4 regions of the Pseudomonas sp. NPDC089752 genome follow, and region 1 is predicted to be linked to each of the others. Evidence: predicted binding sites of a transcription regulator. Region 1 holds the regulator's gene; each other region holds the start of a gene.
The links. The regulator FliA, encoded in region 1, starts transcription of late flagellar genes. The targets are predictions, from matches to a motif close to CTAAAGTTTNNNNNNNNNNNGCCGNTAA.

Region 1 (7,274 bases):
TTCATCACCGCGGTCTGCAGGTCGGCGGTAACCACGTCGAGGTTCGACACGGCCTTGGACATGGCCTCGTCGCCGCTGTTCAAGCCCAGGCGTACCAGGCGGTTACGCACCAGCACCAGCTCGCCGACCATGTTCATGATCTCGTCCAGCCGCGCGGTATCGACGCGCACGGTGGTTTCCGCCTCGCTGACGTGCTTTTCCGCGGCCGGGGCCGGGGTACGGGCCGGCGCGGCGGGCTTGGCCACAGCAGCGGGTGCCGGCTGAGCGACAGGCTGGCTTTGCGGCTTGGCGGCGACAGGCGCAGCAACCGCAGCCGGCGCTTCGGCGGTGACGGCATCGCCAGAAAACTTGCCTTTGCCATGCAGCTGGTCGAGCAGTGCTTCGAACTCGTGTTCGCTGATCTCATCGCCGCTGGCGGCAGCCGGTGCAGCGTTGACCTGTGCAGGCGCGGCAACCGGCAGCGCATCGGCCTGGAAGGTGCCTTTGCCGTGCAGTTGGTCCAGCAGCGACTCGAATTCTTCGTCGGTGATCTCATCGCTGGCCGGTGCACTGGCAGCGACGGCAACCGGCTCGCTGGCAACCACTTCAGCCGAGAACTGGCCCTTGCCGTGCAACTGGTCGAGCAGCGATTCGAACTCGGCGTCGGTGATCTCGTCGCCGGCGCCGCTCACGGTTTCGCCTTGAAGCTGCTGCTCTGCAGCGGCAGCTTCGGCCTTGACCGCGTCGAGCGAGTCGAGCAACTGTTCGAATTCGGTATCGGTGATGTCCGCCTCGGCAGCAGGCTCGGTCGCAGCCTCCACCACCGCGGCAGGGGCTGGCGCACTCCCTGGCTCGGCCAGGCGCGACAATGCCGCCAGCAGCTCGGGCGTGGCCGGGGTCACTTCGCTGCGTTCGCGCACCTGGCCGAACATGCTGTTGACCGTGTCGAGCGCTTCGAGCACCACGTCCATCAGTTCCGCATCGACCCGGCGCTCACCTTTGCGCAGGATGTCGAACACGTTCTCGGCGATATGGCAGCACTCCACCAGCTCGTTGAGCTGGAGGAAGCCGGCGCCCCCTTTTACAGTGTGGAAACCGCGAAAGATCGCATTGAGCAGGTCGGCATCGTCGGGCCGGCTTTCCAGCTCGACCAGTTGCTCGGACAGTTGCTCAAGAATTTCGCCGGCTTCTACCAGGAAATCCTGAAGGATTTCTTCATCGGCGCCGAAGCTCATTAAACGTGCTCCTCAAAAACCCAGGCTGGACAGCAGATCATCGACATCGTCCTGACCGGACACGACGTCTTCACGCTTATCGGCATGAATCTGCGGACCTTCACCCCGAGCCGGATATTTTTCTTCATCTTTTTCAGCACGCAGCTGCTGGTGGTCATGTTCGATACCGGCAAAGCGGTCGACCTGACTGGCCATCAGCACGAGCTTGAGCAGATTGCTTTCGACTTCGGTCACCAACGCGGTCACCCGCTTGATCACCTGCCCGGTCAGGTCCTGATAGTCCTGGGCCAGCAGAATGTCATTGAGGTGGCCGGAAACCTTGCGGTTGCCTTCGGCGCTATGCGTCAGAAAACTGTCGACGCGCTTGACCAGATCACGGAACTCCGGCGCGGCAACTTCGCGGCGCATGAAGCGCTGCCAGTCGACACTCAGGCTCTGCGCCTCGGTCGCCAGGTCGTTGAGCACCGGGGTGCTCTCCTCGACCAGGTCCATGGTGCGGTTGGCGGCGCCTTCGGTCAGTTTGACCACATAGGACAAACGCTCGGTGGCGTCGGTGATCTGCGAGACTTCCTCGGCCTGCGGCATGCGCGGGTCGATCTGGAAGCTGACGATCGCGCTGTGCAGCTCACGGGTCAGCTTGCCGACTTCCTGATACAGGCCACGGTCGCGGGTCTGATTGAGCTGATGAATCAGCTGCACGGCCTCGCCGAACTGCCCCTTCTCCAGGCTTTCGACCAACTGCTGGGCATGCTTCTTCAGGGTCGATTCGAACTCCCCCAAAGACGTTTGTGATGATTCCATGGCGCCCCCTGAGCTGATTCAGCCGTTGACGCGTTCGAAGATCTTTTCGATCTTTTCTTTGAGAACCTGCGCGGTGAACGGCTTGACCACGTAACCATTGACGCCGGCCTGGGCCGCTTCGATGATCTGGTCGCGCTTGGCTTCGGCGGTCACCATCAGCACCGGCATGCCCTTCAGACGGTCATGCGCGCGCACCTTGCGCAGCAGGTCGATACCGGACATGCCCGGCATGTTCCAGTCGGTCACCAGGAAGTCGTAGTGGCCGCTTTCGAGCATCGGCAGCGCCGTGGTGCCGTCGTCGGCTTCGTCGGTGTTGGTGAAGCCCAGATCACGCAGCAGGTTCTTGATGATCCGCCGCATCGTCGAAAAGTCGTCAACGATGAGGATTTTCATGTCTTTGTTCAATTAGACCTCCAAGCAGTCTCTAACGCGCTCGGCCCCGAGCGCGCATTCAATCAATTCGGTACAACGTGAAACGACTGCAACGACTTCAGGCTCAACGCGCCCGCCATTCCCCCAGGCGGCTGCGCAGGCGCGCGGCACACTGGCTGTGCAGCTGGCTGACACGCGATTCGCTGACCCCCAGCACCTCACCGATTTCCTTGAGGTTCAGCTCTTCGTCGTAGTACAGCGCCAGGACCAGCCGCTCACGCTCCGGCAGGTTGGCGATGGCATCGGTCAGGGCAGCCTGGAAGCGCTCGTCTTCCAGGTCGCGCGACGGCTCGACCTGGCCACTGGCGCCATCCTCGTGCAGCCCTTCGTGTTCGCCGTCCTGCAACAGGTCGTCGAAACTGAACAGGCGGCTGCCCAGGGTATCGTTCAAAATCCCGTAGTAATCATCGAGACTCAATTGGAGTTCGGCAGCAACTTCATGATCTTTAGCGTCGCGACCGGTTCTGGCTTCCACGGCGCGCATCGCGTCGCTGACCATGCGGGTGTTGCGGTGCACCGAACGCGGCGCCCAATCCCCTTTTCGCACCTCGTCGAGCATGGCCCCGCGGATGCGGATGCCGGCGTAGGTTTCGAAGCTCGCACCCTTGCTGGCGTCATACTTGTTGGCGACTTCCAGCAGGCCGATCATGCCGGCCTGGATCAGGTCTTCGACCTGCACATTGGCCGGCAGGCGCGCCAGCAAATGGTAGGCAATGCGCTTGACCAGCGGAGCGTAGCGTTCGATCAGTTCGTACTGGGCGTCCTTGGACGCTTTGCTGTACATCTTGAAACCGCTCGCACTCATAACACTGGCCCTGCACTGGTGGGCTGCACCAGGCGCTCGACGAAGAACTCCAGGTGCCCGCGCGGGTTGGCTGGCAACGGCCAGCTGTCGACCTTCTGCGCAATGGCCTTGAACGCCAGTGCGCATTTGGAACGTGGGAACGCCTCGTAGACGGCCCGTTGTTTCTGCACCGCCTTGCGCACGCACTCGTCGTAGGGCACGGCGCCGACGTATTGCAGGGCGACGTCGAGGAAGCGGTCGGTGACCTTGGTCAGCTTGGCGAACAGGTTGCGCCCTTCCTGCGGGCTCTGCGCCATGTTGGCCAGCACGCGGAAACGGTTCATCCCGTAGTCGCGGTTGAGCAGCTTGATCAGCGCGTAGGCGTCGGTGATCGAGGTGGGTTCGTCGCACACCACCAGCAGCACTTCCTGCGCCGCGCGGACGAAGCTGACCACCGAATCACCAATGCCCGCAGCGGTGTCGATGACCAGCACGTCGAGGTTGTCGCCAATCTCGCTGAACGCCTGGATCAGCCCGGCATGCTGGGCCGGGGCCAGGTGCACCATGCTCTGAGTGCCGGAGGCCGCCGGCACGATGCGCACACCGCCCGGCCCCTGCAACAGCACGTCGCGCAGTTCGCAACGCCCCTCGATGACATCGGCCAGGGTGCGTTTCGGCGCCAGGCCCAGCAACACGTCGACATTGGCCAGGCCCAGGTCGGCGTCCAGCAGCATGACCCGGCGGCCGAGCTCGGCCAGTGCCAGGGACAGGTTCACTGAAACGTTAGTCTTGCCGACGCCACCTTTGCCACCGGTTACGGCGATCACCTGTACGGGATGCATGCTACCCATGTTCGTTGTTTACCTTGTCTCGCTTGGACCCAAGCCACACGAGGGGCAATACGCCAGCCCCCTTGATGTAGGTATTTTGCACACGCTTCATCATCAACCCGCTCGCCGCGGGTTGTGATAGAGATCAGCGAACATATCGGCCATGGCCTCTTCGCTGGGCTCGTCCTGCAACTGCACATTCACCGCGCGAGTCACCAACTGGTGCGCCCGTGGCAGGTGCAGGTCGTCAGGAATGCGCGGGCCATCGGTGAGGTAGGCCACGGGCAGTTCATGACTGATGGCCAGGCTCAGCACATCGCCGAGGCTCGCCGTTTCATCGAGTTTGGTCAGGATGCAACCGGCCAGGCCGCAGCGCTTGTAGCTGTGGTAGGCGGCGGTCAGCACCTGCTTCTGGCTGGTAGTGGCCAGTACCAGGTAGTTTTTCGAGGCGATGCCACGACTGGCCAGGCTTTCCAGCTGCATGCGCAGGGCCGGGTCGCTGGCCTGCAGGCCGGCGGTATCGATCAGCACCACGCGCTTGCGCAGCAGCGGCTCCAGCGCCTGGGCCAGCGACTGGCCCGGGTCGACGTAGGTCACCGGCACGTTGAGGATGCGCCCCAGGGTCTTGAGCTGCTCCTGGGCTCCGATGCGGAAGCTGTCCATGCTCACCAGTGCCAGGTTCTGCGGGCCGTACTTGAGCACGTAGCGCGCGGCCAGCTTGGCCAGGGTGGTGGTCTTGCCCATGCCGGCGGGGCCGACCATGGCGATCACACCGCCCTCTTCGATCGGCTCGACCTCGGGCACGTCGATCATCCGCGCCAGGTGCGCCAGCAGCATGCGCCAGGCATGGCGCGGCTCTTCGATCTCCTGGGTGAGCTCGAGCAGTTCGCGGGCAATCGGGCCGGACAGGCCGATGCGCTGCAAGCGGCGCCAGAGGTTGGCCTGGGCCGGCTTGCTGCCTTGCAGCTGGTTCCAGGCCAGCGAACCGAGCTGCACTTCGAGCAGCTCGCGCAGGCCCGACAGTTCCGAGCGCATGGCATCGAACAGGCGTGGATCGACCGGCGCCGGGGCGGCCGGGGCGGCTGCGGCGGGTGCCTCCACGTACGGGTCGATCAATGGCTCCGACGCGGTCAGCGACTGGCCGGCGAACAATTGGCGACTGCCTTCGCTGGCCTCGCTGCGGTTGTCCAGCTCGGCCTGGGCGGTGGCGATACGCGTCTGGGTCTTGCGCAGCTCTTCTTCGAGCTCGGCATTGGGCACGCGGGGGGCCAGCGCGGACAGCTTGTAGTCCAGCGCGGCCGTCAATTCGACACCGCCGGCGATGCGGCGGTTACCGATGATGGCGGCATCGGAGCCCAGCTCATCACGAACCAGCTTCATGGCCTGACGCATATCGGCGGCGAAAAAACGCTTAACTTGCATAACCCACTACCTCAGCCGTTGGGGCCCACGGTGGCAACGATGGTGACTTGCTTGTTATCCGGTATTTCCTGATACGCCAGAACATGCAAATTCGGTACAGCCAGGCGGCCGAAGCGCGACAGCATGGCACGGATCGGGCCAGCAACCAGGAGGATGGCCGGCTGGCCTTGCATCTCCTGGCGCTGAGCCGCTTCGATCAACGAACGCTGCAGCTTTTCGGCCATGCTCGGTTCCAGAAGAACACCGTCTTCCTGACCCTGCCCGGCCCTTTGCAGACTATTGAGCAAAATCTGTTCCAACCTTGGCTCAAGGGTGATCACAGGCAGCTCGGACTCAACGCCGACAATGCTTTGCACGATGGCACGACACAATCCGACGCGCACTGCCGCGACCAACGCGGCGGTATCTTGACTCTTGCCGGCATTGTTGGCGATCGCCTCGGCAATGCTGCGGATGTCACGCACCGGCACTTGCTCGGCGAGCAACGCTTGCAGGACCTTGAGCAACCCCGACAAGGAAATGACACCGGGCACCAATTCTTCTGCAAGTTTAGGCGAAGCCTTGCCCAGTACCTGCAGCAATTGCTGAACCTCTTCGTGGCCAATCAGCTCATGGCAATGCTTCTGCAGAATCTGGTTGAGGTGGGTGGCCACCACGGTACTGGCGTCAACCACGGTATAGCCCAGAGACTGCGCCTGGGCGCGCTGGGCGATGTCGACCCACACCGCCTCCAGGCCGAAAGCCGGGTCGCGGGCGGCGATGCCGTTGAGGGTGCCGAATACCTGGCCAGGGTTGATCGCAAGTTCGCGGTCGGGGTAGATCTCGGCCTCGGCCAGGATCACCCCCATCAGTGTCAGGCGGTAGGCGCTGGGCTGCAGGTCGAGGTTGTCGCGAATGTGCACGGTGGGCATGAGGAAGCCCAGGTCCTGGGAAAGCTTCTTGCGCACCCCCTTGATCCGCGCCAGCAACTGGCCGCCCTGGTTGCGATCGACCAGCGGGATGAGGCGGTAGCCGACTTCCAGGCCGATCATGTCGATCGGCGTCACGTCGTCCCAGCCCAGCTCCTTGGTTTCCATCGCTCGTTGCGGCGACGGCAGCAGGTCCTGCTGGCGCTGCGCCTCCTGCAGCGCGACGGCCTTGGCCTTCTGCTGCTTCTTCCACACCAGGTACGCACCACCGCCGGCCAACAGGCCGAGGCTGAGGAAGGCGACGTGCGGCATGCCCGGCACCAGGCCCATGACGATCATCAAGCCTGCCGACACCCCCAACGCCTTCGGCGAATCGAACATCTGCCGGTTAATCAGCTTGCCCATGTCCTCGGAGCCCGAAGCACGGGTAACCATGATCGCGGCGGCGGTGGACAGCAACAGTGATGGCAATTGCGCCACCAAACCGTCACCGATGGTCAGCAGGGCGTAGACCTTGCCGGCTTCACTGAACGACATGTTGTGCTGGAGCATGCCGATGAGCATGCCGCCGATCAGGTTGATGAACAGGATCAACAGGCCGGCAATGGCGTCACCACGGACGAACTTGCTGGCACCGTCCATGGAGCCATAGAACTCGGCCTCCTGGGCCACCTCGGCGCGACGTGACTTGGCCTGGGCCTGATCGATCAAGCCGGCATTGAGGTCGGCATCGATGGCCATCTGCTTGCCAGGCATGGCGTCGAGGGTGAAGCGGGCGCTCACTTCGGAGATACGCCCGGCACCCTTGGTCACCACCACGAAGTTGATGATCATGAGGATGGCGAACACCACCGCACCGACCACGTAGTTGCCGCCGATCACC
Region 2 (7,274 bases), on a different contig from region 1:
CAGGGTCGAAACATCCAGGTAGCGGTAGTGGAAGTAGCTTTCCAGGGCAGGCATGTAGCGGTACAGGAAACGCCGGTCCTGGCCGATGCTGTTGCCGCAGATCGGCGACTCGCCTTTCGGCACCCACTGCTCCAGAAACGCGAGGGTCTGCGCCTCGGCCTCGGCCATGCTGATCTTGCTTTCACGCACGCGCTGGGTCAGCCCGGAACCGCCGTGGGTGCGGGTATTCCACTCGTCCATGCGCGCCAGCACCTCGTCACTGTGGTGGATGGCGATCACCGGGCCTTCGGCCAGGATGTTCAGATCGCTGTCGGTGACAATGGTGGCCATCTCGATGATGACATCGGTGTCCGGATCCAGGCCGGTCATTTCCAGATCGATCCAGATCAGGTTCTGTGGGTTTTGCATGAAGGGGCTCCTCGTAATGGCCGTCATATTAGCCTAGCGACGACGGCCTGCGCATGCGCGGCGCAAAGGTAAGCAGAATGGTCGATGACCCGGCGTGCTAAACTGCCTGCCGTTTTCAACTTGCCCCACCTTGGAAGGTCCATGGCCAAACGCCAGCTCAATCGTCGCCAAAACTGGCGTATCGAAAAAATCCAGAACGAACGCGCTGCTCGCGCCGCCAAACGCGAACAGCACGTGCTGCATGAGCTGGAGGGCGGTGACCTGGGGCCAGAGCAGTTGGGCCTGGTGATCGCGCACTTTGGCGTGCAGGTCGAAGTCGAGGCCCAGGACGGCGATGTCGCCGGCCAGGTGTTCCGTTGCCACCTGCGGGCCAACCTGCCGGCGTTGGTTACCGGCGACCGCGTGGTCTGGCGCGCCGGTAACCAGGGCATTGGCGTGATCGTCGCGCAGATGCCGCGCAGCACCGAGCTCTGCCGGCCGAACAACCATGGCCAGCTCAAGCCGGTGGCGGCCAACGTCGACCTGATCGTGATCGTCTTCGCGCCGGCGCCCGAGCCGCACCCGAACCTGATCGACCGTTATCTGGTCGCCGCCGAGCATGCCGGCATCCGCCCGTTACTGCTGCTTAACAAAGCCGACCTGATCAACGACGAGAACGGCCCGGGCCTGCATGCGTTGCTTGAGGTCTATCGCGACCTTGGCTATCCGTTGCTGGAAGTCTCGGCTCACCAGGGTGACGGGATGCAGCGGCTGCAGCAGATGCTCGACGGCCACATCAGCGTGTTCGTCGGCCAGTCGGGCGTGGGCAAGTCGTCTTTGGTCAACAGCCTGCTGCCAGCCGCCGATACCCGCGTTGGCGACTTGTCGGAATGGTCGGGCCAGGGCACGCACACCACCACCACCGCGCGCCTGTACCACTTCCCCAACGGCGGTGACCTGATCGACTCCCCGGGTATTCGCGAATTCGGCCTGGGCCACGTCAGCCGCGATGACGTCGAGGGCGGGTTCATCGAGTTTCGGGACTTGTTCGGCACCTGCCGCTTCCGCGACTGCAAGCATGATCGCGAGCCAGGTTGCGCGCTGCTCAAGGCATTGGAAGACGGCCGTATCAAGCCGCAGCGCATGAACAGCTACCGCTCGATCATCGCCAGCCTGCCGGAAGACAGCTACTGATCACCCCGTGGGAGCGGCTTTAGCCGCGAAGCAAGCGCCGCGGTGGATGGCACCGGCTACGCCGGTGTTCGCGACTGAAGCCGCTCCCACTGCGGCGCCCCTGGGTTACTGGTCTTTGGCCTCGTCCATCTTCAAGGTGCCTTCCTCGAAGATGTTCAGTTTCTGACGCAGTTCACGTGGCTGCATCGGCGCTTGCTCCGCACCGGGCGCTGCAGAAGCCCCCGGGGCAGTACCGGCAGGCGGCGCGGGCTGGGCAGCTGGCGCCTCGGGCGCACCTTGCTCACCCTCGATATTGCGCTGGGCCTTCTTGGTCAGGACGATGATGTCGATGCGACGGTTGACCGGGTTGAACGGGTCCTTGCGATCGAACAGCGACGACGACGCATACCCCACCACGCGCGCCACCTGGTCATCCGGGTAGCTACCGGCGACCAGCGCACGGCGCGCGGCGTTGGCGCGGTTGGCCGACAGTTCCCAGTTGCCGTAATCACCGCTGCCCGAATACGGCTTGGCATCGGTGTGGCCGCTGATGCTGATCTTGTTCGGCACCGCCTTGATGGTGTCGGCCATGGCCAGCAGGATGTCCTCGAAATACGGCTGCAGGCGGGCGCTGCCGATGTCGAACATCGGCCGGTTCTCGGCATCCATGATCTGGATGCGCAGGCCGTCCTGGGTGATCTCGAAGAGGATCTGGTCCTTGAACTTCTGCAGCTGCGGATTTTCCTCGACCTTGTTCTGCAGCTCCTGCAGCAGCAATTCGAGGCGCTCGCGCTCGACCTGCTCGGCCATGGTCTCGACCTGATCCTTGTCCAGCTGAATGCTGGTATCAGGAGTCGGCTCGGACTTCTCTTCGGGGTTGATGGTCTTTTCCGGTGCCAACTGCGGCGAGCCGCCCAGGTCGATCACGTAGGGCGTACCGCTTTCGGAGAAGCCGATCGGGTCTTTGAAGTAGCCGGCGATGGCGATCTTCTGCTCGGGCGTGGCGGTGGACATCAACCACAGCACCAGGAAGAACGCCATCATCGCCGTGGCGAAGTCGGCGAAGGCGATCTTCCAGGCGCCGCCGTGGTGGCCTCCACCGAAGCGCTTGACGCGCTTGATGATTATCGGCTGATTGTTTTCCATGGCTTAGCGACCGCGAACGGCTTGTTCCAGCTCGGCAAAGCTCGGGCGGTGCTTGGGATACAGCACCTTGCGCCCGAACTCGACGGCCAGCGAAGGCGGCATGCCGGAAGCCGAGGCCACCAGCGAGGCCTTGATCGACTCGTACAGGTTGATCTCTTCCTTAGCGTCGTGTTCCAGGCACTTGGCCAGCGGGCCGAAGAAGCCGTAGGCCGCGAGAATACCGAAGAAGGTACCGACCAGGGCCGCGCCCACGTGCATGCCGATGGCCGCCTGGTCGCCCTCGCCCAGCGATGCCATGGTCACCACGATACCCAGTACCGCCGCGACGATACCGAAGCCGGGCATGCCGTCGGCGATGCCGGTGACCGCGTGTGACGGGTGCTCGAGCTCTTCCTTCATGCTCAGCAGCTCCATGTCGAACAGGCCTTCGAGCTCGTGGGGTGCCATGTTGCCGGTGGACATGATGCGCAGGTAGTCGCAGATGAACGCGGTCATGCGCTCATCGCCCAGCACGGCGGGGTACTTGGCGAAGATCGGGCTGGCCGCGGCGTCTTCGATATCGCTCTCGATCGCCATCATGCCTTCGCGACGGCTCTTGTTGAGGATTTCGTACACCAGGCCCAGTACTTCCAGGTAAAAGGTGTGGGTAAACCGGGAGCCGAACATCTTCATCGACTTCTTGACCACATGCATGGTCATGTAGCCGGGGTTGGCCTGCATGAAGGCGCCAAAGGCTGCACCGCCGATGATCAGCACTTCGAACGGCTGGATCAGTGCCGCGATCTTGCCGTGGGAGAGTACGTATCCGCCGAGCACGCTCGCGAATACGACGATGATGCCGATAATTTTAGCCATAGGTTCAAAGCACTTGCTGTCGTGGTCGGGATGAGGGACGGGAGCTTTAAAACTCTTCTTCTACTTATCGGCAGAACTGCGCCAGACTATAGCCACTCAAAGCGAAAAGCCAGTTCGGACTGATGTCAAAATGCCAATGGAATCCAAGGTACCCACTCAGAATCCGCGTACGCTAGAGGCCTGGGTAAAGCTGCTCGACGGTATCCGTGTACCGGTGCCGAAGCACAGCTACGACCGGGTCATGAGCGCCATCAATGATAACCGCCGCTCGCTGCGCGATATCGCCGAACTGATGCAGGACAGCCCGGCCCTGGTGCTGTCGGTGATGCGCGAGGCCAATCACCCGGCCAATGCCAGCCAGGCCGTACCTGCCGAAAGCCTGGAAATCGCCCTCAATCGCCTGGGCCTGGCGCGCACCCGCGAACTGCTCAACCGCCTGCCAGCACTGCCGGATGACGATATCCCGCCGGTGCTGCGCCAGTTCCTGCTGATCAGCCAGCACGCGTCCCAACAGGCCAGCGGCCTGTTCGCCAGCCGCCTGGCGCGGCTGTGGCAGGAAATCCACTGGGGCAGCCTGCTGTTCCTGTCGCCGCTGTGGCCCATGGCACTGGCCTACCCCAAGCTGCTCGACGCCTGGGAGCTGCGGGTCATTCACAAGGGTGAGGAGGCTGCAGAAGTCGAGCAGGAGCTGTTTGGCGTGCGCATCATGGCGCTGTGCCAAGCCATGGCCGAGCACTGGCGTCTGTCGCAATGGGTCACCCAAGGCTACCGTCTGTTGCTGGAGGAGCGGGAACAGCTTGGGCAGATACTGAGCATCGCCCGCGACGAAGACCTGTTGAGCCAGCAGCACCGTCTGGACGAGGCGCCGGCCTTGAGCCGCTGGTTCAACCAGCCGGCCAACACCCTGCTGCTGGCCAACAACCTGGCCCTGGCGGCGCAGGTGGGCTGGGACAACCCGCACCTGCTGCGCTGGCAACTGCTGACCGCGCTGTACCTGCAGACGTCCCTGGAAGACGTCCAGCAACAGGTCCACCAGCAGGCAGCCGCCAGTGCCCGCCGCCATGCCAGGCATGCGCTGTTCCACCCAGCCGAAGCCTTGATCTGGCCCTGGGATCAGCGCCGCCCGCATCCCGACATGCTGGCTCCGCCGCCGCCATCCAGCGACGCGCTCGGCCAGTGGCGCAAGCTGTGCCAGGAATTGCTGGCCCAGCCCAGCCCATTCACCAATGCCGTGCACCTGGCCACCCAGGCGCGTGAAGCCCTGCTGGCCTGTGGCATGCAGCGCATCATGCTGCTGACGCTGGACAAGGCCAGCGACTACCTGCGCGTGCAACAGACCGCCGGGTTGCCCAAGGAAGCTGCAGCCATCGCCTTGCCTGTGCCGCAGAGCAAACTGCTGCAAAAATTGCTGGTCAAGGCCGCTCAGCTGCGCCTGACGCCGGAGAACCATGCCCAATTCTCGGCCCTGCTGCCGGCCCCGTTGCACGCTTTCTTCCGTGGCGAACACCTGTTGCTGCGCTCGCTGGCGGTCAACGACCAGGTATTGATGCTGGCGGTGGCCGATCAGGGCGGCAAGCCGCTGGCCGATGTCAGCGTGCAGGCGTTCGGTAAAACCGCGCAATGTATCGAGCGCGCCCTCGCCGTGTTTGCCAACCGCAATGCCTGACCCTTGCGCTACAATCGCCCCTCTTTCCACACTGGAGACCGTGGATGACTGATTTTGCCGGACTACCGCTGGTGATCGAACCCGCGGACCTGCTGCCGCGCCTGGATTCGCCCCAGCTGATTCTGGTCGACCTGAGCAGCGCCAACCGCTATGTCAGCGGGCACATCCCCGGCGCCCGCTTCGTCGAAGGCAAGCGCACCCAGCTGGGCCTGCCACCGGCGCCAGGCCTGTTGCCAGCATTGGCCGACCTGGAAAAGCTGTTCAGCGAACTCGGTCACCGCGACGACGCCGTCTATGTGGTCTACGACGATGAAGGCGGCGGCTGGGCTGGTCGCTTCATCTGGATGCTCGACGTGATCGGTCACAAGGCCAGCCATTACCTCAACGGCGGTATTCAGGCCTGGCCGGCCGACAAGTTGTCGACCGACGTGCCAGCCCCCGCCAGCACACCGGTGCGCCTGCAGCTGCACGGCGAACCGACTGCCACCCGCGAGTACCTGCAAAGCCGCCTGGGCGCCGACGACCTGGTGGTCTGGGATGCCCGCGGCCCCCAGGAGTTCAGCGGTGAGAAAGTCCTGGCCGCCAAAGGCGGGCACATCCCCGGCGCGATCAACTTCGAGTGGACCGCCGGCATGGACCTCAACGACCACCTGCGCATCCGCCAGGACATCGCCGAGGTCCTCAAGCAACTGGGCATCACCCCCGACAAGGAAGTGATCACCCACTGCCAGTCACACCGCCGCTCCGGTTTCACTTACCTGGTGGCCAAAGCCCTCGGCTACCCACGGGTCAAGGCTTACGCCGGCTCGTGGAGCGAGTGGGGCAACCACCCGGACACGCCTGTAGAAGTCTAAGGAACCTGCATGAAATCCCGTCTGTTCATCATCAGCCAGTACCTGCTGCCGCACCATCTGCTGTCGCGGCTCGCCGGCTGCGTCGCCGAGTGCCGCGCACGCTGGTTCAAGAACGCTTTCACCGCCTGGTTCGCCAAGCGCTACCAGGTGAACATGAGCGAGGCGCTGGTCGAAGACCTGACCGCCTACGAGCACTTCAACGCCTTCTTCACCCGCGCCCTCAAGCCGGGCGCACGCCCGCTGGATGAAGCGCCTGGGGCCATCCTTTGCCCGGCCGATGGCGCCGTCAGCCAGCTTGGCCCGATCGAGCACGGTCGTATTTTCCAGGCCAAGGGCCACAGCTTCAGCGCCGTGGAGCTGCTCGGCGGCGACCCGGCCCTGGCTGCGCCTTTCATGGGCGGTGAGTTCGCCACCATCTACCTGTCGCCGAAAGACTACCACCGCGTGCACATGCCGCTCGCCGGCACGCTGCGCGAGATGGTCTACGTACCGGGCCGGCTGTTCTCGGTAAACCAGACAACGGCGGAAAACGTCCCCGAGCTATTTGCCCGCAACGAGCGCGTGGTGTGCTTGTTCGACACCGAGCGCGGGCCGATGGCCGTCGTATTGGTCGGCGCGATGATCGTTGCCTCGATCGAGACCGTGTGGGCTGGCCTGGTCACGCCGCCGAAGCGTGAGCTGAAGACCTTCCGCTATGACGAAGGCAGCCGTGCGCCGATTCACCTGGAAAAGGGTGCGGAACTGGGCCGCTTCAAGCTGGGCTCTACAGCCATTGTGCTGTTCGGGCCGGAGCAGGTGAAGTGGGCAGAAAATCTAGGTGCCGGTTCGGCAACCCGTATGGGTGAGTTGCTGGCATTGCCTGCACAGGCTTGATGGTTCTCTAGCAATGAATGGGGCCGCATTGCGGCCCCATTCATTTCACCCGCGGGCGTCGCGGTCGCGCAAGCCCAGCAGATACAACACACCATCCAGGCCCAACGTCGAAATCGCCTGCTTGGCCGACTGGCGCACCAGTGGCTTGGCGCGGAAAGCCACACCCAGGCCGGCCAGCGACAGCATCGGCAGGTCGTTGGCGCCGTCACCTACGGCGATGGTCTGCTCCAGTTGCAGGCCCTCCTCGCTCGCCAGTTGCTGCAGCAGCTCGGCTTTACGCTGGGCATCGACGATCGGCTCGACAGCCACGCCGGTAACCT
Region 3 (7,274 bases), on a different contig from region 1:
CGGTCAGTACCCACTTGCCCCTGAGGCCGCCGCCGTAGTGCTGGCGACCGGCTTCGACGAAGGTTTCATAGGTGCCCTGGACGATGCCCTGGCTGCCGATGTAGATCCAGCTGCCGGCGGTCATCTGGCCGTACATGGCCAGGCCCTTGGCATCCAGTTCGTTGAAGTGCTCCCAGTTGGCCCAGTGCGGTACCAGGTTGGAGTTGGCGATCAGCACGCGCGGGGCGTTGGCGTGGGTCTTGAACACGCCGACCGGCTTGCCCGACTGCACCAGCAGGGTTTCGTCGTCGTTCAGGTTGGTCAGGCTCTCGACAATCTTGTCGTAGCAGGCCCAGTTGCGCGCGGCGCGGCCGATGCCGCCATACACCACCAGCTCTTTCGGGTTCTCGGCTACCTGCGGGTCGAGGTTGTTCATCAGCATGCGCAGCGGGGCTTCGGTCAGCCAGCTTTTGGCCGTCAGCTTGTTACCACGCGGGGCGCGGATCTCGACGTCACGGAATTTGTTGAGTTTGTTGTCAGTCACGAAAAGTGCTCCTCGGGTGCGTACAGCGCGAATGGGGACGGCCTATCCACTTTCGCGCACTTGGCTTTACTTGTACATACAAGCATATGCAATTGAATTGCCAAGTCGTGGTCCAGCGCTTTTTCCAACCGTGCCGAGAGCGGAACAGCCCAGGTGATTCGTGGGCTGCACTGATGAACAAAAAAATTTGCCGTGGACTCGAGAACAGGGTGGCAACTAGACGGCATTGCGCCATCTTGGGGCGTTCGGTAACAGACGGAGGCGTTACCACGTAACTAGATGTTGCCTATACCGGCCCCATCGCCGGTAGCATCGTGACTAGATTTGGCTGAGCTCGATGACACAGCAGCGACCCAGCAGATCCACTTCAGCCAGTTGATCGTTGCCAGTAAGCTGCAAGCAGTCATACCGCTCCAGCGCCGGCTGCACCTGACCATCGATGCTCACCTGCAGCGCTGCCTGGGCACTGAACACCAGCACGGTACTGGCCGCACTGAACAGCCGGCTGTCGCCGTTGAACCACTGCAACCGCGCCCGGTAACGGGCAGGTGCGTAGATCAGGTTGAAGTCACGGATCGCCCCGCCCAGCAGCGCACAGCTCACCTGGCTTTCGCCCCTGAATGCATAGGCGTCGAATGGCAACAACGAGCGGCTGTGTTCACCGTCCACCGTCAGGCGCATGCCATCGCCCTGCAGCACGGTGATGACGCGCTGATAACCGGCGAAGCTGGAAAAACCGCCGGATGCTTCGATATCGGCAATTGACAGGCGCCAGCCGAAGCCATCCAGCCCATCGCCCGCATCGCGGGTGATCTCTTCGGTGAAACCGCCGCCGTTCTTCCACGGCATCCGCGGGTAGTCCTTGGCACGCAACCAATGCAGCTGCCTCATTTGCTGAAACGTCCTTCCAGGCGATGGCGGGAACCAGGGTGGATCAAGCGCGCCGCGGTCACAGGCTGGCGACCGGACCAGGTGCGACGGCGGATCAGCAGGCAAGGTTCGCCGGGTTCGATCTGCAGCAACCGGCACTCTTCAGGCTCGGCCAGAATGGCTTCCACCACGTGCTCGCCCTCGGTCAGCGGCGCCACCTGGGACAGGTAGGCGTAAGGCGTCTGCCGGGTGAAGTCCTGCTTGAGGTAGTCTGGGGCGATTTGTGCATTGACGTAACGGTCTTCGATCTGCACCGGCACACCGTTTTCGTAATGCACGATCAGCGAATGGAACACCCGCTGGCCTTCACGCATGTCCAGGGCAAGGGCACGCTCGGAGCCGGCCGCTTCTTCGACCAGGGTGATCACCTCGCAGCTGTGCTGGTGACCGCGCGCGGCGATCTCGTCGGCGATATTGTTGACTTCGAACAGTGCTGATCGGGTTTTGGGCTCGGCGACGAAGGTGCCGACACCCTGCATGCGTACCAGCAACCCTTCGGCGGTGAGCTCGCGCAACGCACGGTTGATGGTCATGCGGCTGAAGCCCAGTTGGCTGACCAGCTCGCTCTCCGATGGCACTCGGTGGTGCGGCGGCCAGCTGCCATTCTCGATCTGCTGGATGATCATCTGCTTGACTCGGGCGTACAGCGGCGCCGGGCCCTCGCCCATCTGGGGTACCAGCGCGGAGACAGGAGGTGTCGGCACGGCATTTGATCCTTGTGCTAATGGGGTGAACGGTAGCTTGCCGGAGTTTACCCGGCAGGCAAACGGCTGTATATGTATATACAAGTCGGAAAATAACAGGATAGCGCAATGCCCGCCTATTATGCTGAACATGCCCTCCTGCCCAACGGCTGGGCCCGTAATGTCCGTTTCGAGGTGGCCGCTGACGGCCATTTGATTTCAGTGCAGGCGGATGCCAGTGCCGACGGCGCCGAGCGCCTCAACGGGCCGGTGTTGCCGGGCATGCCCAACCTGCACTCGCATGCATTCCAGCGGGCGATGGCGGGCCTGGCGGAGGTGGCGGGCAACCCCAACGACAGCTTCTGGACCTGGCGTGAACTGATGTACCGAATGGTCGGCAAGATCACCCCGGAGCAACTGGAGATCATTGCCCGTCAGCTGTACATCGAGATGCTCAAGGCTGGCTACACCTCGGTCGCCGAATTCCACTATGTGCATCATGACCCAGCGGGCAAGGCCTACGCCGACCCGGCCGAGCTGTCGCGTCGCATCAGCGCCGCAGCCGCCTCCAGCGGCATCGGCCTGACCCTGTTGCCGGTGCTGTACAGCCACGCCGGCTTCGGCGGCCAGGCACCCAACGAAGGGCAACGGCGCTTCATCAATTCCACCGAGCAATACTTGCAACTGCAAGCGCAGTTGGCCCCGGTGCTAGCGGCTCAACCTGCGCAGCAGCTGGGCCTGTGCTTCCATTCGCTGCGCGCGGTTACGCCGGGGCAAATTGCCGAAGTTTTGGCTGCCAGCAACCAGCAGTGCCCGATCCATATTCATATCGCCGAGCAACAGAAGGAAGTCGACGACTGCCTGGCCTGGAGCGGAATGCGCCCGCTGCAATGGCTATATGAACATGTGGCAGTCGATGCGCGCTGGTGCCTGGTGCATGCCACCCACGCGCAGCCCGATGAAGTGACCGCCATGGCCCGCAGTGGCGCCGTGGCTGGGCTATGCCTGACTACCGAGGCCAATCTGGGGGACGGGATTTTCCCAGCGGTGGATTACCTGGCCCAGGGTGGACGCATGGGCATTGGCTCGGACAGCCATGTGTCACTGAGCGTGGTCGAAGAACTGCGCTGGCTGGAGTACGGCCAGCGCCTGCGTGACCAACGGCGTAATCGGTTGTATCGCGAAGACCAGCCGATGATCGGGCGCACCCTGTATGACGCGGCGCTGAGCGGCGGTGCGCAGGCGCTTGGGCAACCGGTTGGCGAATTGGCGGTGGGCAGACGTGCCGACTGGCTGGTGCTCGATGGTCAGGACCCGTACATCGCCATGGCCGATGGCGATGCCATTCTCAACCGCTGGCTGTTCGCCGGGGGGGATCGTCAGGTGCGAGATGTGATGGTCAATGGGCAATGGGTGGTGCGCGAAGGGCGGCACGGGCAGGAAGGGGAAAGCGCGCGGGCGTTCCTGGAAGTATTGCGGCAACTGTTGGGTCAATAATTGAGGAGCGCGATCCCTGTGGGAGCGGGCTTGTCCCGCGAACACGGGCGAAGCCCGTGCCATCCAGCGCGGTGCCTGCTTCGCGGGACAAGCCCGCTCCCACAGGGGTAACACAATAGACTCAGTGCATCTGCACGATCTGCTTGTCCGCCATCCGCCAGATCAAACGGCTGGTGTCATAACCCTGCTGGCGGGCCTTGGCCAGCAGGCTCTCGCGCTCCCATGCCGGTAGTGTCGGTGTGCGCGACAGGATCCACAAGTATTTGCGATCGGGGCTGCCGACAACTGCCGTGCGGTAGCGATCATCCACGTACAGGATCCAGTACTCGCCTTTGGTCAGGCCTGGGACCAGGCGAGTGAACCAGTTGTCGAACTCCACCCACAGCCTGTCGGTATGCCCCGGCTGCTGAATGTTGGCATGGCCTTCGGCGCGCAGCCATTCATCACCCATCGTGCGGCAGCGGTTGAGCACGCCGTACGAGCCATCGGGCTTGAGGTTGTAGTGCGCCTCTGACTGCGCACATTCGCTCTGGTACGGCATGGGCAAACGTGCAAGCTCGTACCACTTGCCCTGGTAGCGCTTGAGGTCGACGTTGCCGGCGGTCTTCGGTGCCAGCGGGTCGTTGGCCGAGGTGGCGCAGCCACCCAACAGCATCACCAGGCACAACCCCAGCAGCAGGTGCAGACGCGTCATTTGAGGCCCTGCCCTGAATACATCAACACCTTGTCAGCGGCGTACTGCACGCTGATGAAGCTCTTCTCGTCCCCCCAAGTGCAACTGCTCATGCCCAGCGCGCCAGAGCACTCGGTGGGCGTGCCGAGCAGTTGCTCGACCTCGGCCTTGTTCATGCCGGCCTTGAGCTTGGAATAGTTTTCCTGATTGATCTTGCTGCACGCAGTCAGGACGACGCACAAGGACAACAGGGCGAGGGAACGCAACGACATGAAGGAACACTCCTGAAAGGTGGATGCAGGCGAGTGGCCTGCAGTGACCTTCGACGAGAAAATCCCTCCCTGGTTCCCTGACAACCCCCCTTTCGTTCTACACCGTTGGTCGGCTGGCCGCGCGCAAACGATTAATGTTTTGCCGCGCCGCGTCGACACAGCGAGCACGCTGTGACGCATGGTCGCAGCACCTCCTCCGCCTTGCCTTGTGCAGATCACAAAAAATGACCAAGAACCTGAAGTTCAGCCACAAGATCCTGCTCGCCGCCGCCCTGGTGGTGGCCGTCGCCTTTACCTGTTTCGTGCTGTTCAACGACTATCGCCAGCGCCAGTCCCTGCGCAGCGATACCCAGACCAACCTGCAGGACCTCGGCAGCCTCACCGCCGGCAACATTGGCAACTGGCTCGACAGCCGCATCCAGCTGCTCGACTCGCTGGCGCAACAGATCGCCGTCGACGGCCCTGGCAAAACCAGCCTCGACCGCAGCCTGGCGCTGCCGGTGTATGCCAGCAACTTCCAGCTCACCTACTTCGGCGGCCAGGACGGCAGCATGCAATCGGTGCCGGTCGGCAGCCGCGCCGCCGACTACGACCCGCGGGTGCGCGGCTGGTACAAGGCGGCCAGCGCCGCCAACCGGACCATCGTGACCGAGCCCTACATCTCGGCCTCGGCCGGCAAACTGGTGATCACCCTGGCCACCCCCGTGCAGCAGGCGGGCCGGATGATCGGCGTCAGCGGTGTCGACACCGACCTGCAAACCATCAGCAAACTCATCAACACCCTCGACTTCGATGGCCACGGCCACGCCTTCATCGTCAACGGCGAGGGCAAGATCCTCATCCACCCGAAGGCAGAACTCGCGCTCAAGACCCTGGCCGACGTTTATCCTGTCGACACGCCACGTATTGGCACAGGCCTGAAGGAAGTCGAACTGGACGGGCGCAAGCAGTTCATCAGCTTCACCCACGTCGATGGCGTGCCTTCGGCCGACTGGTACGTGGCACTGGTGGTCGACCAGGATGCGGCCTTCGCCATGCTCAGCGAGCTGCGCAGCTCGGCCATGGTCGCCACGCTGATCGCCGTGCTGGTGATCATCGCCCTGCTCGGCTTGCTGATCCGCGTGCTGATGGAGCCGCTGCACCTGATGGGCCGGGCCATGCATGACATCGCCGAAGGCGAAGGTGACCTGACCCGGCGCCTGACCATCCACGCCCAGGACGAATTCGGCAGCCTTGGCCAGTCGTTCAACCGCTTCGTCGAACGCATTCACGAGTCGATCCGTGAAGTGGCTTCGGCCACTGGCCAGGTCAACGCGGTGGCGACCCAGGTGGTCAGTGCCTCGAATGCTTCGATCCATAACGCCGATCAGCAATCCAGCCGCACCAGCAGCGTGGCGGCTGCCATCAACCAGCTCGGCGCCGCCGCGCAGGAAATCGCCCAGAACGCGGCACTGGCGTCGCAGCACTCCAGCGATGCACGGGGCCTGGCCGAAGAGGGTCAGCAAGTGGTCGGGCGCACCATCGACGTGATGAACCAGCTGTCGGCGCGCATCAGCGACTCGTGCGGCAATATCGAAACGCTCAATGCCCACACTGCCAACATCGGCCAGATTCTTGATGTGATCAGCGGCATTTCGCAGCAGACCAACCTGCTGGCGCTCAACGCCGCGATCGAGGCCGCCCGCGCCGGTGAGGCGGGCCGTGGCTTTGCCGTGGTCGCCGATGAAGTGCGCAACCTGGCACACCGCACCCAGGAGTCGGCGCAGCAAGTGCAACGCCTGATCGAAGAACTGCAGGCCGGCGCGCAGATGGCCGTCAGCACCATGAACCAGAGCCGTGAGCATAGCGACCACAGCGTGGGCATCGCCAACCAGGCGGGCGAGCGCCTGGGCAGCGTGACTCAGCGCATTGGTGAAATCGATGGCATGAACCAGTCGGTCGCTACCGCTACCGAAGAGCAGACGGCCGTGGTCGAGTCGATCAATGTCGACATTACCGAGATCAATACGTTGAATCAGGAAGGGGTGCAGAACCTGCAGAGCACGTTGCGTGCCTGCACCGACCTGGAACATCAGGTCGATCGGTTGAAGCATCTGGTGGGCAGTTTCAGGATCTGAGTTCTGCGGTGCTGCCTTCGCGGGGCAAGCCCGCTCCCACAGGGTTGGTGCAATCTCTGTGGGAGCGGGCTTGCCCCGCGAATAGGCCGGTAGAGGCGACCTAGAACCTGGACCCAGGCTCCAGCAAAAAATCCATCTCTTCGCTGGTACTCGGCCGCTCCAGCATCAGGTTGCGATGCGGGAAACGCCCAAACCGGGCAATCACCCGCTGATGCTGCTCGGCGTAGTCGAGAAAACCTTCGAACAAGCGCCGTTGCGCTTCAGGCTGCTCATCGAGCAGCACCTGATAGCGCTCGACGCTCAGGTTCTGCCAGTCCAGCACCTCGGCATGCTCCAGCACCAGCAACACGAACACCCGCTGGATCGGCAGCAACTGGTAATCCCAGCCCTTCTGCAGCCCCTGCATCGCCACCACCTGAGCACGTCGGTCACCTTCAAAGGCACGCGGCGTGTCGCGGTAGATCATGCGTGGCAGCTGATCCAGCAGGATCAGCAGGCCGAGCCAGCCCTGCGGGCTCTGCTGCCACTCTTCGAGCCCGCCCGCCAGGGCCTGCTCGACCAGGTCGCCGAACATGGCCT
Region 4 (7,274 bases), on a different contig from region 1:
GTTGTTGATCACTGGAACGGGAGATTGGGCGAGGGCCGATGCACTGCACAGCGTGGCGAGGATGAACAGCGTCTGCCTCATGTCATTTGCCTCCGGTCAGGATCTGCAGGGGCGCAAGGCCGCGCTGCACGCTGGAGTTGACCATGTTGGAAATGCCGTTGCCGGACCCTGTGCCCCGGCCTGCTGCCATGTTGGGCAGCTGGTTCTGGTTGCTGATGTTGCCGCCGAGGTTGTCGGTCTGCTGGGTGATCAGCGAAGAGATGCCGGTGCCGCTGGTGATGTTGGCGAAGTCACCGTCACTCAGCTCGTTGGTTTGCTTGATCACGTAAGCGGACGGGTTGGCGTTGGCGGTGGTCGGATTGGGGTCGGGCGCCAACGGTGCGCGGATGGCCATGCGCGGTTGCACATCGCGGGTGATCACGATGATGCCATCGGCAGCCTGGGCTGACAGGCTTAAACCGGTGCTCAGTGCGCAACTGACCAGCAGGAGGCGAGTGATGCCTTTGTCCGTTTTCCTCATGATGGCAATTCCTTCTTCGAGCGCTGGCCGGGTGCAGCGTTGCGAGGAGGAGAGCAGGAGGCGTGCCGCTTTTGGATAATGCTTTGCATTCAGCAGCTTGCCGAATCTGGCGGGATGCGGCTTGAAGTTGGTGTATCAGTGCTGAGACAGATCTGGTGCAAATCGCCGTTTTGCCCGTTGTAGACGCTGCCCGAGGCGCTTTTCTCAGTGCTGTATCACGGCTGTGACACTCACCCGGGAATCGGTGGAGGAGCGCGCAAATACGGGGGTCAAGGCTTGGCGGGGTGTGTCACCGGCTTAACACTCGGTGGGGCAAACCGGTATTTTTCCTTGCAGTAGACACTGTACGGCCGACAAGGCGGCCGCGCTGCGTTGCGGCCAGTCGCCTTCGATGATTTGCAGCGTTTGCTGGTGATGTTGCAGCCACAGCAGGCTGTCATCGAAGAATTTTTGACGGTCTGCCAGAGCCGGTTGGCAGCGCAGAGGGTCGGCTACCCAATCGACCCCCTGCGGGCTGAGCAACAGGTGCAGGTCGTAATGACGGGATAGCAAGGCCTGCTCGAGCCATGCGGGGCAATCCTGGAACAATGCGCGGCTCCAGAGCATGTTGCTGAGCAAGTGGGTGTCGAGGATCAGCAATTGCGGCGCCTGCCCCCGGGCCTGGTCCTCCCAGGCCAGCTGGCCACGAGCGATGGGGGTGATATCGGCGTAGCAGGTATCGCGGCCCACCTGGTCAATGAAGTGGCGCACGTACTCGCTCACCACCACGCCGCCGAAGTGCGCCTGAATTTCGCCGCTGAGCCAGCTTTTGCCGCTGGACTCGGGGCCGCACAGTACCAACACCTTCATGCTTGCACCTTTGCGGCCTTCAGGGCCGGGTCACGGTGCCACTCCAGCCAACCACGCACGGCGATCAGGGTAAGCACGACGAAGAAACCGGCCGTGAAGTAGAGCTGCTGGTGCAGGTACTGGCCGACGTAAGCCACATCCACTACCAGCCATAGTGGCCAGCATTGAACGCGTTTTTGCGCCATCCACAACTGCGCGACCAGGCTGAAGCCAGTCAGCGTGGCGTCGAGCCAGGGCAGGGCGGCATCGGTCCAGTGGGCCATGGCCGCGCCGAGGGCGACGCTGAGCACCAGCCCCGCCGCCAATCCGCGCAACACAGCTCGCCCTGGCAGGCGCGACACCACGCGCGCATCCTCGGTGCGGTCCGGACGCTTCCATTGCCACCAGCCGTAGAGCTGCAACACCGCGTAGGCCATCTGTAGCAACATCCCCGAGTACAGCTTCACTTCGAAGAACAGCCAGCCATAGATAAGCACCATCACCAGGCCGATCGGCCAGCACCAGGCGTTCTGCTTGACGGTCAGCCACACGGCGGTGACGCCGAGCACGGCAGCGATGAGTTCGAGGCCGGACATCGGCGATCCTTGGAAAGGGGAAGGGCCGCGATTGTAGCGTGTGAGCAACGTGGGTAACAGCTATGTCACATTTCATGCGCGCGTGCACTCATACGCGAAATTGCCGCAACAGTTGCTCGAGCTCTTCGCTCAACTGCCCCAGCGCCACCCCGGCGTCGCTGGACTGGCGCGCCGCCTCTGCGGTCTGCTGTGACAACCCGGCGGTATCCAGCACATTGCGGTTGATCTCCTCGACCACATGCGACTGCTGCAGGGTGGCGCTGGCAATGGTGGCGTTGAGCAGGGTGAGCTTGTGCAGCGCCTGGCTGATGGCGTCCAGGCTGGAGCCAGCCTCGCGTGCCTGTTCCACGGTCTGGCGCGACGCTTCGCTGCTGGTGTCGATGGCCTTGACCGCCGCATCCGATTGCCCCTGCAGGTGCTCGATCATGGTGTGGATCTCGGCGGTGGACTGCGCACTGCGCTGGGCCAGCAGCCGCACTTCATCGGCCACTACCGCGAAGCCGCGGCCCTGCTCGCCGGCACGGGCGGCTTCGATGGCGGCGTTGAGCGCGAGGAGGTTGGTCTGCTCGGCGATGGAGCGGATGACGTCCAGCACCCCGCCGATTTTCGTGCTGTGCCCGGCCAGGCCGCGGATCACCTGCACGGCCTGGTCGATGGTCGCCGAAAGCCGGTCGATCTGTTGCAGGCTGCCGTGGATGGCTTGCTGGCCATGTTCCACCTGCTGCTGCGCCGCACGCATCTCGCCAGCGGCCTGTTCGGCCGTCTTGGCCACGTCCTGCACCGCATAGGTCACTTCATTGACCGCCGTTGCCACCTGGTCCATCTGCAGCGACTGCTGGGCGCTGTGCTGCTGCGCGGCACCTGCGTTGTCACCGACCCGGCCAGCGGACTGCGCCAACGAATGCGCCGCACCTTGCAGTTGGCCAACCACATCCTGCAATTTGCCGTTGAAGCGGTTGAAGTGCTCGCCCAGGTAGGTGATTTCGTCGTGGCCATGGGTGTCCAGGCGCCGGGTCAGGTCGCTCTCGCCACTGGCGATGTTGCCCATGGCCTGCACCGCCTCCTGCAACGGCTGGGCGATGCTGCGGGCAATGAGCATGACCACCAGGGCCATCAGCAGGGCGATACCCAGGCCGACCAGCGAGGCATCGCGCAACTGGCGGGCGAACTCGGCCTGGACGTCGTCGATGTACACGCCGGAGCCGATGACCCAGCCCCAGGGCTTGAACAATTGGATATACGAGGTCTTGGCCACGGGCTCGCTGGCGCCTGGCTTGGGCCAGCGATAGTTGACCGGGCCTGCGCCCTGGCTGCGGGCGAGGGTGGCCATTTCGTTGAACACGGCAAAACCGTCGGGGTCGCGAATGGCCGAGAGGTCCTGGCCGTCCAGTTTGGGGTTGGCCGGGTGCATGATCATCTTCGGCCCGAGGTCGTTGATCCAGAAGTAATCGTTCTGGTCATAGCGCAGCGCCCGCACTACCTGAAGGGCCTGTTGCTGCGCGGCCTCGCGGCTGAGGGTTCCGGCGGTTTCAAGGCCTTGGTAATAGGCCAGCACTCCGGCAGCGGTCTGCACCACATGGCGGGTTTTCTCCGCCTTGGCCTGGTACAGGTCGCCATGGATCTGAGGCAGCATCAGCAGGCCAAGAATCGCCAACATGGCTACGGCCACCAGCAGAATCAGCCACAACCGGCGACTGATCGACATCGACCTCAAGGTCTTCATGAACGGCACTCCCGCATTGTTCTTTTTATTAAGGTGCATCGAAGCATGCTTTGGCGCTGGCGACCTACCCGACTAATGGCTAAGTGCTAGTTGCCGTCTAGTCTGCAACATGCCGCGCAAGCGATTGCAACGCCGCTTTGCTAGGATCTCGGCCGCGCAAGATGAAACCTTTAGGCTGGCTGAACTTTTCTGCTGGCATTGGTCCCAGCAGTCGCTGTAAAAATGCCGCGCCGCGTGCGGCAATCACAAGCAAATCAAGAACAAGGGGCCTGCAAGCAGCAGCGCTCCAACCGGGGGAATGATGGATTTTTGGACTGCCTTCCAGGCAATCATCTTAGGCGTGGTCGAGGGGCTGACAGAGTTCTTGCCGATCTCCAGTACCGGCCACCAGATCATCGTCGCCGACCTGATCGGTTTTGCTGGCGAACGGGCCATGGCCTTCAACATCATCATCCAGCTGGCGGCGATCCTGGCGGTGGTGTGGGAGTTCCGGCGCAAGATTCTCGATGTGGTGTTCGGCCTGACCAGCCAGCCAACCGCGCGGCGTTTCACGGCCAACCTGCTGCTGGCGTTCCTGCCGGCCGTGGTGCTGGGTGTGCTGTTCGCCGACCTGATCCATGAATACCTGTTCAACCCGATCACGGTGGCGGCGGCCCTGGTGGTCGGTGGGGTGATCATGCTGTGGGCCGAGCGCCGCACGCACCGCGTGGAAGTCGACCACGTCGACGACATGCGCTGGTCGCATGCGCTGAAGATCGGCTTCATTCAATGCCTGGCGATGATCCCGGGCACTTCGCGCTCCGGCTCGACCATCATCGGCGGCCTGCTGTTCGGCCTGTCGCGCAAGGCCGCCACCGAGTTCTCGTTCTTCCTGGCGATGCCGACCATGGTCGGCGCGGCGGTTTACTCGGGCTACAAGTACCGCCATCTGTTCGAGCCGAGCGACTTGCCGGTGTTCGCCATCGGCTTCGTGACCTCGTTCATCTTCGCCATGATCGCCGTGCGCGCGCTGCTCAAGTTCATCGCCAACCACAGCTATGCCGCATTCGCCTGGTACCGCATCGTCTTTGGCCTGCTGATCCTGGCGACCTGGCAGTTCGGCTGGGTCGACTGGTCGACGGCGCACGGCTGATATGGCACGGGTGCAAACGGCAAGGGAGGAGGGCGTACGCAATGTGCGCCTGAAGCTGCTGGCGCTGGGCTTGCTTTGTCTGCTGCCGCTGGCAGGTGCCGCGCAGATGGCCTGGCGCGGGCAGTCCTGGCTGCCACTGGGAGTCTATCCGGCGATGAGCCTGATCACCCTGCTGCTGTACTGGCAGGATAAGCACCAAGCGCGTAATGGCGCCTGGCGCACCCCCGAGAAAGTGCTGCATGCCGCTGAGCTCCTCGGTGGCTGGCCTGGAGCACTATTGGCCCAACAGCTGTTTCGGCACAAGACCCGCAAGGTTTCGTATCAGCTGGTGTTCTGGGCCATCGTGATGGTGCACCAGGTGTTCTGGTTTGATCAGCTGATTTTGGGCGGGCGCTTTCTGCCGCTGAGCTGACAACTCAAATCAGCAACCCCAGCTGCAATCGCTTAGCCAGGCGCCGCACCACCAGTTGGTGCGAGCGCTGCAGCAGATCGCACAGTTCTTCCCCGCCCATGGGGTAGGGGGCCACCATGCTGATCCACCGCGCCCGCGCCAGGTAAGGCGCCGGGCGCACGCCGGGACGGTCGCAGTAGCCTAGAAACAGCTCATCGGCCACCTTGAACGACAACCCCGCCCCGGCCAGGTCGAGCACCGCGAACATCTTGTTGCCGGCCACCGAGAACACCCGGATGCCGCCCCATTTGTAATCTTCTCGTGCCCCGGGAAGGCTCAGGCAGAACGCCGCGACCTGCTCCTCGGTCATCTTCTGTCTAGACATAACGTTCTCCACACGCCTCGAACGACGCTGCCAGATGGTCGATCCATACCCGCACGGCCGGCAACAAGCCCCGCCGATGAGGGTAAACCGCCTGCAAGTAGCCACCTGGCAGCGACCAGTCCGGCAGCAGCCGCACCAGTTCGCCCCGTTCCAGTTCTTCCTCGCAGAACATGCTCGGCAGCGCGGTAAACCCCAGCCCTGCCTTCACGGCCGCATTGCGCACGACGAAATCATCGATGGCCAGGCGCGGCTCCAGGGCGATGTCCTGCTGGCGGCCATCCGCCCCGAGCAGGCGAAAATGCACCAGCCGATCGGCTTCGGCGGCGCCCAGCACAGGTAATGCAGCCAGCTCGGACGGCTCGCGGACATGGTCGGCAAACCCCGGTGCGGCCACCAGCTGCATCTGCGCCTGGCGCAGCCGACGAGTGACCAGCGCCGGGTCTTCGTCGCCCAGGTCGCGCACGCGCAAGGCAACGTCGATACCCTCGGAAATCAGGTCGACACGGCGGTTGAGCAGCACCATGTCCAGTTGCACCTGCGGGTACTGCTGCAGAAAGCGGCTGATCACATCCGGCAGGAACGCATGAGCCAGCGCCACCGGGCACGACACCCGCAAGCGCCCGCGCGGCTCGCTGCTCATGCTCGCTACCACCTCGTCGGCAGCCTCGGCTTCCAGCAGCATGGCCTGGCAGTGGTGCAGGTAGCGCTCGCCCACTGCGGTCAGTTTGAGTTGCCGGGTGGTGCGCTGCAGCAGCCGGGTGCCCAGGCGCTCCTCCAACTCGGCAATGCGCCGCGACAAGCGTGATTTGGGAATGCCCAACTGGCGCCCGGCGGCGGCGAAACCACCGGCTTCGACCACCTGGGCAAAGTAGAAGAGGTCGTTGAGGTCTTGCATGGCGCTGTCTCACTGTTCTATCTGTGGGACAAACTAACGCATTTTTGCCGACTTATCAGCTATTCGCCGCCCCGGTAGGATTCTCCCCATCGTGATCGCCCAACGCTGCGGTCTTCATTCACAGGAGAGTCCCATGAAACTGTTGCATATCGATTCGAGCATCCTGGGCGACAATTCCGCCTCCCGCCAGCTGAGCCGCGAAGTGGTCGAAGCCTGGCAAGCCGCCGAGCCAGGCCTTGAAGTGGTCTATCGCGACCTGGCCGCTGATGCCATCGCCCACTTCTCGGCCGCCACCCTGGTCGCCGCCGGCACCCCGGAAGACGTACGCGATGCAGCCCAGGCGTTCGAGGCCAAGCTGAGCGCTGAAACCCTGGAAGAATTCCTCGCCGCTGATGCGGTAGTGATTGGCGCGCCGATGTACAACTTCACCGTGCCGACCCAACTCAAGGCCTGGATCGACCGCGTCGCCGTGGCTGGCAAGACCTTCCGCTACACCGAAGCAGGCCCGGAAGGCCTGTGCGGTGACAAGAAAGTGGTGCTGGTATCGACTGCTGGCGGCCTGCACGCTGGCCAGCCGAGCGGCGCTGGCCACGAAGACTTCCTCAAGGTGTTCCTCGGCTTCATCGGCATCACCGACCTGGAAATCGTCCGTGCCCACGGCCTGGCCTACGGCCCGGACCATCGCAGCAAGGCCATCGATGCCGCCCAGGCGCAGATTGCCAACGAACTGTTCGCCGTGGCCTGATCGGCTGGCGTAAATAAACCGGCTGTCGCCTGTGCGCCAGCCGGTTTTTCATCCAGTTT

Region 2: motA (flagellar motor stator protein MotA) is a predicted target of FliA. The motif match lies at 3,626-3,653, and genes of this name have one in related genera.
Region 3: ACIPZF_RS06110 (methyl-accepting chemotaxis protein) is a predicted target of FliA. The motif match lies at 4,710-4,737, and genes of this name have one in related genera.
Region 4: ACIPZF_RS22200 (methyl-accepting chemotaxis protein) is a predicted target of FliA. The motif match lies at 3,813-3,840, and genes of this name have one in related genera.

Annotation. Positions count from the first base shown of each region.
Region 1 covers NZ_JBIVGP010000002.1:38,820-46,093, forward strand. The annotation lists gene ACIPZF_RS03000 (chemotaxis protein CheA) at 1-1,214, opposite strand, end outside; gene ACIPZF_RS03005 (protein phosphatase CheZ) at 1,227-2,015, opposite strand; gene ACIPZF_RS03010 (chemotaxis response regulator CheY) at 2,034-2,408, opposite strand; gene fliA (RNA polymerase sigma factor FliA) at 2,512-3,252, opposite strand; gene fleN (flagellar synthesis regulator FleN) at 3,249-4,082, opposite strand; gene flhF (flagellar biosynthesis protein FlhF) at 4,176-5,483, opposite strand; gene flhA (flagellar biosynthesis protein FlhA) at 5,495-7,274, opposite strand, start outside.
Region 2 covers NZ_JBIVGP010000003.1:340,000-347,273, reverse strand. The annotation lists gene orn (oligoribonuclease) at 1-408, opposite strand, end outside; gene rsgA (small ribosomal subunit biogenesis GTPase RsgA) at 550-1,581, shown strand; gene motB (flagellar motor protein MotB) at 1,687-2,706, opposite strand; gene motA (flagellar motor stator protein MotA) at 2,710-3,561, opposite strand; gene ACIPZF_RS06800 (HDOD domain-containing protein) at 3,692-5,227, shown strand; gene ACIPZF_RS06795 (rhodanese-like domain-containing protein) at 5,272-6,081, shown strand; gene asd (archaetidylserine decarboxylase) at 6,091-6,954, shown strand; gene serB (phosphoserine phosphatase SerB) at 7,000-7,274, opposite strand, start outside.
Region 3 covers NZ_JBIVGP010000003.1:171,690-178,963, reverse strand. The annotation lists gene hutU (urocanate hydratase) at 1-523, opposite strand, end outside; gene ACIPZF_RS06135 (HutD family protein) at 842-1,414, opposite strand; gene hutC (histidine utilization repressor) at 1,411-2,121, opposite strand; gene ACIPZF_RS06125 (formimidoylglutamate deiminase) at 2,266-3,633, shown strand; gene ACIPZF_RS06120 (lipocalin family protein) at 3,755-4,327, opposite strand; gene bamE (outer membrane protein assembly factor BamE) at 4,324-4,578, opposite strand; gene ACIPZF_RS06110 (methyl-accepting chemotaxis protein) at 4,803-6,695, shown strand; gene ACIPZF_RS06105 (DUF924 family protein) at 6,796-7,274, opposite strand, start outside.
Region 4 covers NZ_JBIVGP010000015.1:95,503-102,776, forward strand. The annotation lists gene ACIPZF_RS22180 (adhesin) at 1-81, opposite strand, end outside; gene ACIPZF_RS22185 (hypothetical protein) at 83-520, opposite strand; gene ACIPZF_RS22190 (AAA family ATPase) at 818-1,369, opposite strand; gene pnuC (nicotinamide riboside transporter PnuC) at 1,366-1,944, opposite strand; gene ACIPZF_RS22200 (methyl-accepting chemotaxis protein) at 2,033-3,667, opposite strand; gene ACIPZF_RS22205 (undecaprenyl-diphosphate phosphatase) at 3,969-4,799, shown strand; gene ACIPZF_RS22210 (DUF1294 domain-containing protein) at 4,801-5,211, shown strand; gene ACIPZF_RS22215 (MmcQ/YjbR family DNA-binding protein) at 5,216-5,575, opposite strand; gene ACIPZF_RS22220 (LysR substrate-binding domain-containing protein) at 5,568-6,470, opposite strand; gene ACIPZF_RS22225 (FMN-dependent NADH-azoreductase) at 6,604-7,215, shown strand.